Regions from separate parts of the Rhizobium sp. 01T437 genome, predicted to be linked through region 2. Evidence: riboswitches for the same ligand, from Rfam matches in the RefSeq annotation. Region 2 holds a riboswitch; the other holds the start of a gene.
The links. Region 2 has a riboswitch for S-adenosylmethionine ahead of metA (homoserine O-acetyltransferase MetA). Riboswitches for the same ligand answer to the same signal wherever they lie in the genome.

Region 1 (5,692 bases), on a different contig from region 2:
ATATTGGCATTTCATGCGCAATGGCCTGCTCTATCTCGTCTTCTTTCCGCAAATCGTTGCAGGGCCGATAGTCAAGGCCCATCAGTTCATGCCGCAGATCGGTAAGAAGAAAATCAGAGACGTGCCCTTCGCCGAGGCGGCGAAATGGATTATCTGGGGCCTGTTCTTTAAGTCCTTTGTTGCCGACAATCTGGCGCAATTTACAGTCTGGATGGATCAACCCGCCACATTTCAGGGCCTGGGGCGCTACGACCTCCTCGCGCTTCTGTTCTGCTACAGCTTTCAGATCTTCGCAGATTTTGCCGGTTATTCGGCCATCGCAATCGGATCGGCCGCCCTGTTGGGCTATCGGCTGCCGATCAATTTCAATCGGCCATACACGGCTAGGTCATTTTCCGACTTCTGGCGAAGATGGCACATCAGCTTGTCAAGTTTTCTGCGCGAGTATCTCTATATTCCGCTTGGCGGTAACAGGCACGGTCCAATCCGAACATATCTGAACCTATTCATCACGATGGCGCTCGGCGGCCTTTGGCATGGCGCAGAAATCTCGTTTCTTCTCTGGGGTGCAGCGCATGGAGTGGCCCTATGCATAGAAAGAGCGCTCAGTCCATTCGCCAATGTCGTTCGATCCCGAGGGGCAATTACCGTCACTTTGCAAGTTGCCTATACAGCACTTATTTTTTTGGCGGTGTCTTGCTTATGGCTGTTCTTCAAGCTGCAGAATTTCGACCACGCCTCGCTCTACATTCAGGCGATCGCGAATACACCAATACGGCTCGCCTTTCAGCCCTATCAATACGCGATAGTTGCAGTCTATGCTGTGCCAGTCATGTTCGCTCATCTCGTCCCGAAACAGATAAGTGAGAAAGACAGCATGTTCATGGCAATATGCTATGGCGCGATGCTGACGTTCTCGATCTTCGACAAGGGGCCGACGGATGCCTTCATCTATTTCCAGTTCTGAGAACATCGCCGCACGGCGTCGCCAGTATGACGAGCGTCTTATCTCGATGGCACAGGGCCCGCGGGACTGGATATTCATAGCCTCGATCGGTGCAGCCGCCTTATTTTTCTTTGTGCTGTGGAGCCTCGCAATCCCGTACCTTCCAAAATACCTTCCAACACTCAACCAATCGGAAGGCAATCGGCAGGTCATCGTGGATTTCGAGCGAGATGACATCTCGTCAATTACACTCGCCGGTACATCCCTACTCTACCGGCTCTCCTCGCGCCTTTTCGACGTAAAGACGGCCAACGTTTCCTTACCTGGGCAGTCGCCAGTGTCGAGTGCGATGATTGCGTCAGAAAGAAACCCCAGGATACTCGTTATCGAGATAAATATCCTAGATCGCCCACGCAATCTTGAACTTGAGGGATTTGCCAGGCGTATCTTTTCGCCGCCGCTCGGTCTGCAAGCTTTAAACTTCGCTTACAGCCCGGTTCGATCAGTCGTATCTCGCGCATTCGACCTCGATGTGATCGTTGATCAGCAGGCAAGGGCGACAGCGGATGCGGCGCGACAACTTATCGATCGAACACCGGAGCCACTAAACTCCGGCGAAGCTGTTTCGTCAGCGGCAAGGGCGCTGAATAAGCGGCCCGTCGATGGGACGATAAGCCAGTCTGCGCAAGATTTGCGGGCGATTGCAGACCGGATCGAAACTTCAGGAGGCAAGGCCTTCTATCTTCTCATGCCGATGCATCCTCTGGTCGCTGCGACTGAATATGAAACGCGGAGTAAGGATGCGATGATCGCCGCTGATCCAAAATTCAGCGATCGGTTGCTCAAGATTGATTGGAATGACGAAATCCGATGGGAACCGGATGGCGCTCACCTCGACGCAAGATCAGCCGCGATTGTCGCGCGACAGCTTGAGCAAGTCATTGCCAAGCAGACTAGGTAGCGGTGCGATCTAACCGCAAGCACCGTTGGTCGCATATTGGTGAGGATGCGATCGACATCGGCACCGTTTCTATCGTGAGCTTTCCACGATTTGCGGTACAATGGCACCGTGCTGCGGAAAGAAAGGCTTCCAATATGAAACTGATCGCACTTGGCCTGATCGGCGCGCTGGCGCTCGCTGGCTGCACGACTGTCGAATATACCGGTCCCGGCATCGAGCCCATCCCCGGCAGCATCACCTATAACGGCCAGCCGCGCACCAAACTGACGAAGTCGCCTGTCGGCTCGACTTTCCCGCATAATTTCATCGATCAGTACGGCCGTCAGGTCGAAGAGACCTATATCATCCGCCCGGATCGCACGCTGGCGATCGCTCACCGCCAGTACCGGCCGATCAACATTTTCGGAAGAGATTGAGAGATGTAACTGGAGCGGGTGAAGGGAATCGAACCCTCGTATTCAGCTTGGGAAGCTGCTGCTCTACCATTGAGCTACACCCGCCTGATGGCTTGAGACTTCCAACAGATGGCCGCCGCTGTCAAGTGACGGCGCCATCGGGCATCAAATGCGAAAATGCTTCGACAGTTTGAGGCCCTGGGCCTGATAGTTGGAACCGAGGCCCGAACCGTAGAGGCTCGACGGCTGTTCCTGCATGTGTTCGTAGATCAGGCGGCCGACGATCTGGCCGTCCTCCAGGATGAAGGGCACTTCGTGGCTGCGCACTTCCAGCACGGCGCGGCTGCCGCGCCCGCCGGCCGGCGCATGGCCGAAGCCGGGGTCGAAGAAGCCGGCATAGTGGACGCGGAATTCGCCGACGAGCGGATCGAAAGGTGTCATTTCCGCCGCATAATGCGGGGGAACGTGCACGGCCTCACGCGAGACGAGGATATAGAACTCATCCGGGTCGAGGATCAGTTCAGTGCGGCCGCGGCTATAGAGCGGCTCCCAGAAATCGTAGATATCGTGCTGGGCCTTCTTGTCGACGTCGACGACGGCCGTGTGGTGTTTGCCGCGATAGCCGATCAGGCCTTCTTCGTCGCCCGTCAGATCGATCGACAGCGCAATGCCGCCGCCGGATACGTTCGGCAGCTTGGAGGCGACGAGCGTTTCCGTTGCGTGCAACTTCAAAAGCTCCGGTTCGCCCAGAACCGAATGGCCGACGCGGAAGCGGATCTGTGACAGGCGCGAGCCGCGGCGCACGACGATGGGGAACGTGCGCGGGCTGATTTCGAGATAAAGCGGGCCGGAATAGCCTGATGGGATCTTGTCGAATTCCTGCGCGTAATCGGTGATGACGCGCGTGAAGATATCGAGGCGGCCGGTCGAACTCTTCGGATTGGCCGAGGCCGACATGTCGGCCGGCAGATCGAGGCGCTCCATCAGTGGTACGATGTAGACGCAGCCGGTTTCCAGCACCGCGCCTTCACTGAGGTCGATGACATGCAGGCTCAGCCGGTCGAGCTTGTCTGAAACGAGATGGGACGGGCCGGGCATGAAGCTGGCGCGCACACGGAAAGCCTTGGCGCCCAGCCGCAGATCCAGACTGGCAGGCTGGATCTGGTCGCGGTCCAGCTCGCGCTCGCTTTGAAGACGCCCCGTCTCAAACAGCGCGGCAATTGCGCGGTCGGCCAAAATTCCAGTTTCGCGAGCCATCATGCTCCATCCATAATTTGCAGCCGACAAAACCAAAGTCGGGGAATTGACGCAAGCTTAGAACGGCAGTATTGCAAATTTATCCCGTGGTGATTTGGCCGGTCGGCTTGCAGCCACGTTAAATAAGTGGCTAAAAAGACCGGGTTGAAAACCGGTCTGCATTTGCGGCCGGTTTTTTTGTTGTTTGAAAGTGGTGATGGCATGAGCAAGACTTGGCGCCCGGCAACCCAACTCGTCCACGGCGGAACGCTCCGCTCGCAATATGGTGAGACATCCGAGGCAATCTATCTCACGCAGGGTTTCGTCTACGATACGTCGGAAGCGGCAGAAGCGCGCTTCAAGGGCGAGACCGAAGGTTTCATCTATGCGCGCTACGGCAGCCCGACCAATGACATGTTCGAAAAGCGCATGTGCATGCTGGAAGGCGCCGAAGACGCGCGCGCCACCGCTTCCGGCATGGCCGCCGTCACCGCCGCCATTCTCTGCCAGCTGAAGGCCGGCGATCACATCGTTGCCGCGCGCGCCCTCTTCGGCTCCTGCCGCTGGGTCGTCGAGACGCTGGCGCCGAAATATGGCATCGACTGCACGCTGGTCGACGGCCGCTATCTGGAGAACTGGGAAAAGGCAATTACGCCGAAGACCAAGGTGTTCTTCCTGGAAAGCCCGACCAACCCGACACTGGAAGTGGTCGATATTGCTGGTGTTGCCAAGCTCGCCAACCAGATCGGTGCGAAGGTCGTCGTCGACAACGTCTTTGCGACGCCGCTCTTCCAGAAGCCGCTGGAGCTCGGCGCTCATATCGTCGTCTATTCCGCGACCAAGCACATCGACGGCCAGGGCCGCTGCCTCGGCGGCGTGGTTCTTTCCGACAAGGAATGGATCGACGAGAACCTGCATGACTATTTCCGCCATACTGGCCCCGCCATGTCGCCCTTCAATGCCTGGACGCTCTTGAAGGGCATCGAGACGCTGCCGCTGCGCGTCAAGCAACAGACGCAGAATGCCGCAAAGATCGCCGATTTCCTCGCCGATCAGGGCAAGGTCGCCAAGGTCATCTATCCCGGCCGCAAGGACCATCCGCAGGCCGATATCATCGCCAAGCAGATGACCGGCGGCTCGACGCTGGTCTGCTTCGAACTGAAGGGCGGCAAGGATGCGGCGTTCGCGCTGCAGAACGCGCTGGAGATCGTCAAGATTTCCAACAATCTCGGCGATTCCAAGAGCCTGATCACCCATCCGGCGACGACCACGCACAAGAACCTGACGGACGAGGCGCGTGCCGAGCTCGGCATTTCGCCTGGCACCGTGCGCCTGTCGGCCGGCATCGAAGACACGGACGATCTCATCGAGGATTTCGCCCGCGCGCTCGCCAAGGTCTCGGCCTGATCTTCTCCAGCATCGGCCCGAAAATCGGAATCGATTTTCGGGCCGATGCGTAGTTTCAAAGAGCAGAGCGTCCTTTGTGCGTTCGAAAGGACGCACGGCGTTCTAGGCACGGCAGCGGAAAGCACCGCGGTCGTGGCATTTGCCTTGAAATTAACACTGAGAGTTAGGCTTAATGAACGAAAGGCGGTCCAACCGGGGGTGGTGAGGCCGCGATCACTGTACCGTTTCTTGACGGCAGAGGCCTCTTATAAGATACGGGTAACATATCCTGACTAAGGTGTAAGGCATGTATCGCGCCCTCACACGAGATATCGAAGTCGTTGTCGAGCCGTTTTATCTGGAGGAGCAATCCGATCCGGAGGACGATCGTTACGTCTGGGGTTACCGTGTGGTCATCAGCAACAATTCCGGCATCGCCGTGCGTCTCGTCAACCGCTACTGGAACATTACCGACCAGAACGGGCAGATCGACGAGGTCAGCGGCCCCGGCGTCGTCGGCGAACAGCCGCGGCTGCAGCCAGGTGACACCTATGAATATTCCTCCGGTTGCCCGCTTGATACGCCATCCGGCCTGATGTTCGGCCACTACCAGATGGAGACGGACGAAGGCGAGATGTTCAATGTCGACATACCCGCCTTCTCGCTGGATTCACCCGGCCTGCTCAGGGTGCTTAACTAAAGCGCGGCGCGATCTTTCAGATTCGCTTACCACGCTTTAGACCTTGTTTTCGCATGTCGTTATCGCAA
Region 2 (5,135 bases):
TGCTCGACGATCGTCCAAACGAGCGTACCGATATTGTTGCTGCCGCCGTGAAGATGCGTGACGCCCTTCTCGTTCAGTTCGAGCTGGTAGTCCTTGCCGTCGAGCGTGAACTTGCCGTCACCGATGCGGTTGGCACAGCGTCCCGGCGTCGCGCCGAAGAAAGGCGAATGCGAGAGGTAGCTGCCTAAATCCTCGAAGCCGAGCACCAGCGGCGCATCATGGCCCTCGAGCCTGATATCCTGGATCACTGCGCCCCAGCTCAATACCTTGACCGTCAGTCCGCCGCCGCGGATGACGACGCGATGGACGGTCTCCCCGTCCTTCGTCTGTCCGAAAACTTCCCGTTCCAACTTGTTCGTCATGATCGACGCTCACTCCATCCCTAGGATTCAGGAACCGGAACCTGCCCCCATTTCCTGCAAACCGCAACCGGGCGAGGCCGGAAAACAAAATGCCGTCGCAGAAATGCGGCGGCATTATTTGTAAACCTGCCCGGTGACGCTCAGATGTCTGATCCGATCTCTTCGATATCGTAGGACGTCGTCTGGTAGATCTCATTGATCCAGTTGCCGAAAAGCAGATGCGCGTGGCTGCGCCAGCGGTTCTGCGGCGCAAGCGCCGGATCGTTATGCGGGAAGTAGTTGTGCGGCATCTTGATCGGCACGCCAGCATTCACGTCGCGGAAATATTCGTCCGAAAGAGACGTGGAATCATATTCGACATGATTGAAGATATAGAGCCGCCGACCCTTCGGTTCGTGGACTAGACAGACGCCCATCTCACTCGATTCCATTAGGATCTCGAGGCCGTCGACCTTCTCGATGTCGGCCCGGCGCACCTCGGTCCAGCGCGACACCGGAACCTCGAAATTATCAGAGAAGCCGTTGAGATAAACGGAAGAGGGTTTGAGATTACGGTGGCGGTAAACGCCGAAGGCCTTTTCCTTCAGTTCATACTTCGGCACGCCGTGGAAATGATAAATCCCCGCCATCGCACCCCAGCAGACATTCATGGTCGAATGGACGTTTGTCTGTGTCCAGTCGAAAATCTGCTGCATTTCCTTCCAATAGGTAACGTCCTCGTAAGGCAGCGTCTCGATCGGCGCGCCCGTGATGATGAAGCCGTCGAACTTGCGGTGCTTCACTTCCTCCCAGGTCTGGTAGAAGGCGAGCAGATGTTCTTCAGATGTGTTCTTGGCTTTGTGGTTGCCGACGCGGATCAGCGAGAATTCCACCTGCAGCGGCGATGCGCCCACAAGCCGCGCCATCTGCACCTCGGTCTTGATCTTGTTCGGCATGAGGTTGAGCAGCCCGATGTGCAAGGGGCGGATATCCTGGCGGATCGCCACCGTTTCGGTCATCACCCGCACGCCCTCGTTCACGAGGGTTTCGAAGGCAGGCAGCGTATCGGGGATCTTGATGGGCATTGCGGTCAACTCGATCAAAATAAAAAACCGGCGGCGAAAGAATCGCTACCGGTCCGCACGCGGCCCTTTAGCGATTTATTTAACGTGGCTGCAAGCCGGCCGGCCAAATCACCACGATATATCTTAATTAGCGCCAGTCGCGCTGCGAATCAACTGTCAATAGAGACAGCTGCACAAGCCATCACGCTTTCTTTATGGGTGGTGGAATCTGTTGATGGACCAGTAACGCCCCCATGTTATTAATGGTGTGATGGGCGATTTTGGAAAAAATAATGAAAAATGACGTAAAAGGAGGGAAGGGCATCCAGAGTCAGGACCGGGTGGGGTATGATCTCAGCCTGACATATCGGCTTGGAGTGATGTTCTCCGCATTCTGGAATTCGCAGGTTCGCGGCAAGGTCGTGGGGCTTGCGATCCTGCTTGTCGTCATCATCCTAATGACCGCCTATGGACAGGTGATCCTCAACGAATGGAACGCCCCTTTCTACGATTCCCTCGAGCGTCGTGATCTCGGCGAGTTCTTCCGCCAGCTCGAAGTCTTCGCGATGATCGCCGGTGCGCTGTTGCTGCTCAACGTGCTGCAGGCATGGCTGAACCAGATGACCGCCCTCTACATGCGCGAAGGCCTCTCACGCGATCTCGTCGATCAGTGGCTGGAGCGCAAGCGCGCCCTCAAGCTCTCCACCATCGGCATCCTCGGCGTTAACCCGGACCAGCGCCTTCACGAAGATTCCCGCAATCTTGCCGAAAGCACCACCAACCTCGCTCTCGGCCTCCTGCAATCGACCATCCTGCTCGTCAGTTTCATCGGCGTCTTGTGGGAACTTTCGAGCGGCTTCATCTTCCATATCAGCGGCCACAGCTTCACCATCCCCGGCTACATGGTCTGGGCGGCGATCTTCTACGCCGCATCGGCCTCGTTATTGAGCCAGGTCGTTGGCCGTAAGCTCGTCAAGCTCAATGCCGACCGGTTCTCGAAGGAAGCCGAACTGCGCTTTGCGCTGATGCATGCCAACGAGAACATGCCGGCGATAACAGTGGCGCGCGGCGAAGAGAACGAGCGCAAGCGCATCAACGGCGATATCAGCAACGTCCTTACCGTGATCAAGCGGCTCGCCATGGCCAATACCAACTTGACCTGGGTCTCGGCGGGTTATGGCTGGCTGGTTATCGTTATCCCGATCATTGTTGCAGCCCCCGCTTATTTCTCCGGCGGGCTCACTTTCGGCCAGCTGATGATGTCGGTTGGCGCCTTCAACCAGGTCAATACGGCGCTGCGCTGGTATGTCGCCAACTTCGGCCCGATTGCCGAATGGCGCGCCACGCTGATGCGCGTCACCGATTTCCGCCAGGCGCTTCAGGAGATGGATGATGGCTTCGATTTGAAGGACGCAATCGTCTACGAGGAAACCGCGCCCGACAGGCTGACGCTGAAGGATATCGTCATCGTTGCCAAGCTTGGCGAGGATATCGACGATTGCGGCGGCTTCCAGATGCGCGAAACGGATGTGACGATCAGGGCCGGCGAAAAGGTGATGATCAACGGCGATCACAGCGTGAACCGCCGCCTGCTCTTCCAGGCCATGGCCGGCCTCTGGCCCTGCGGCAAAGGCACAATAGGCCTGCCGCCGATTGACGACATCCTCTTCATCCCCCAGGTCGCCTATGTGCCGGGCGGAACGCTGCGCGAGGCGATCGCATTCCCCCAAAAACCCGAAGCCTATGACACGGCGGCCATCGAAGCTGCGCTTGAGGCTGCCGGCTTGCATTCGCTGGTCGCCCGCCTCGATAGCCGCGCGCGCTGGGACAAGCTTCTCGATGCCGATGAACAGAAGGCAATCGGCTTTGCCCGCCTGCTCCTCGTCAAGCCGCGCTGGGCCGTCTTCGACGAAGTGCTCGAAGGCATGGAGCCGGAATGGCAGCACACGATGACGAAGCTGCTTGCCACGATGCCGGATACCGGCATGATCTATATCGGCCGCTCGGAGACCTATCTGGAAGCGCTGCATCCGCGCACACTGCATCTGCTGGCGCTGCCTTCGAAATCCGGTGATGAACCGGTAGCGTCCGTTGCAGGATCGAGCGCCGCGGCAGCTCCTGCCCCGGCGCTCTGATCAATTCCAGTAGGAGAAGTGTGCAGCGGTTTGGCTGGAATTACTCCAGGAGAGCTTACATCGGCGGCATCACGCCGTTGATGCCGACGGCGACCTGCGCGGCCGAGATGCTGCCGTCAGCTGCCCTTTCCGCCATGACGATAACGCCGGCACCCGGCTTCAGATCATCTTTCGTTGCCGGCGCAAAGGTGACGATCGGCGTACCCTCAGCAATCGAGATGGTCTTTTCCTTGCCCTGATAGGTGAGCGTGATCGTGTGGCCGTCGACAGCCTTGACCGCATTGCTGACGGTCGCATTCGTCATCGAGCTGTTCGGCTGCACGTCCCACGGACGGCTGCCTTCGCCGGTGCCCTTCATCGCGGCCGGGAAGATCAACACCTCGATCGCGCCATCGGGACCTGTGCCCTTCGGCAAGGAGGCGACACCAACGAAATCGCCGACCTTGATATCATCGACAGAAGCATTCCTGATACCCGAGACCTTCCAGCCGGACTTGAGCGCCACCGTCGCATCGCTGCCCTCGCGGGTCTTGACGGTTAGCGTGTCGCCGTTGAGACTCTCGATCGTGCCACGAACGCGCACGCGCTGGTTTTCCTGAGCAATCGCCGCCTGCGAAAGGCTAAGCACGACGAAGCCGCTGGCGGCAAGCGCCGTCAATATTCTGGTATAGGATTTGCAAGACATGTAACTCTTCCTTGTCGCCATTGATCGGCACGATCCCCAGCTGAGCGGCACTCTATGCCGCATGACGCGGCGCGGGCGAATCAAGGAAAAGTGAGGAAAGCGGACCCCGACAATCCGGTTCCAGACGCCGGAGTCCGCGAAAGACCTTTGAAAAGACCGGCTCAACCGGCAGCAGACATGTCCATGTACATGATTTCCCAGACATGGCCGTCGAGGTCCTGGAAGCTGCATCCATACATCGGCCCCATATCGAGGATCGGCTTCCAGGGCTCGCCGCCCGCTGCCAGCGCCTTCTTGAGGTAATCATCCACCTCATCGCGGCTGCCGGCCGAAAGGCAGGTCAGCACTTCCTTGCCCTTCGTCGTATCGGCAATATCGCCCTCGATGAACTGCTGGAAATGACCGTGGGTCAGCAGCATCACATAGATGTTTTCCTCGACAATCATGCAGGCAGCATCGTCGGTGGTAAAATTCGGATTGTAGGAAAAGCCGAGCGCCGAGAAGAATTCCTTCGACTTGACGAGATCCTTGACCGGCAGGTTCACAAAAATCATGCGCATGAAAAATCTCCCTTATGACGTGGCGGCACCATGCCGTCGATCACGTTCGGCCCAAGGACGGAGAAAAACCACCCGATCCGACATTTCAGGAAATTTTTATCGGATCAGCCTTCCAGCTCCTCGCGCAGCATTTCGAGTTCCAGCCATTCCTCTTCCATCTTGGTCAGGCTTTCGCGCAGCTTCTCCATCTCGGATGCCAGCCGGTTAAAGGTTGCCGGATCCTTGGTGAAGAGATTCGGATCGGCCATCTTCTCCTCACGCTTGCCGATCTCCGCCTCTGCCTTGGCCATTTCCTTCGGCAGGTTTTCGAGTGCGAATTTCTGCTTGTAGGAGAGCTTGACCTTCGAGGA

Region 1: it holds a riboswitch for S-adenosylmethionine, as region 2 does, so the genes downstream of both, AC1DM5_RS13655 (O-succinylhomoserine sulfhydrylase) here and metA (homoserine O-acetyltransferase MetA) in region 2, are expected to answer to the same signal.

The regions. Positions count from the first base shown of each region.
Region 1 is NZ_JBFTPM010000006.1:121,229-126,920, forward strand. It holds gene AC1DM5_RS13630 (MBOAT family O-acyltransferase) at 1-967, shown strand, start outside; gene AC1DM5_RS13635 (hypothetical protein) at 942-1,907, shown strand; gene AC1DM5_RS13640 (hypothetical protein) at 2,042-2,323, shown strand; tRNA gene AC1DM5_RS13645 (tRNA-Gly) at 2,334-2,407, opposite strand; gene AC1DM5_RS13650 (2'-deoxycytidine 5'-triphosphate deaminase) at 2,468-3,562, opposite strand; SAM riboswitch at 3,636-3,714, shown strand; gene AC1DM5_RS13655 (O-succinylhomoserine sulfhydrylase) at 3,761-4,945, shown strand; gene apaG (Co2+/Mg2+ efflux protein ApaG) at 5,232-5,624, shown strand.
Region 2 is NZ_JBFTPM010000005.1:210,087-215,221, reverse strand. It holds gene AC1DM5_RS11905 (aldose epimerase family protein) at 1-362, opposite strand, end outside; gene metA (homoserine O-acetyltransferase MetA) at 503-1,426, opposite strand; SAM riboswitch at 1,474-1,551, opposite strand; gene AC1DM5_RS11895 (ABC transporter ATP-binding protein/permease) at 1,699-3,540, shown strand; gene AC1DM5_RS11890 (DUF5666 domain-containing protein) at 3,596-4,225, opposite strand; gene AC1DM5_RS11885 (VOC family protein) at 4,387-4,785, opposite strand; gene AC1DM5_RS11880 (ABC-F family ATP-binding cassette domain-containing protein) at 4,890-5,135, opposite strand, start outside.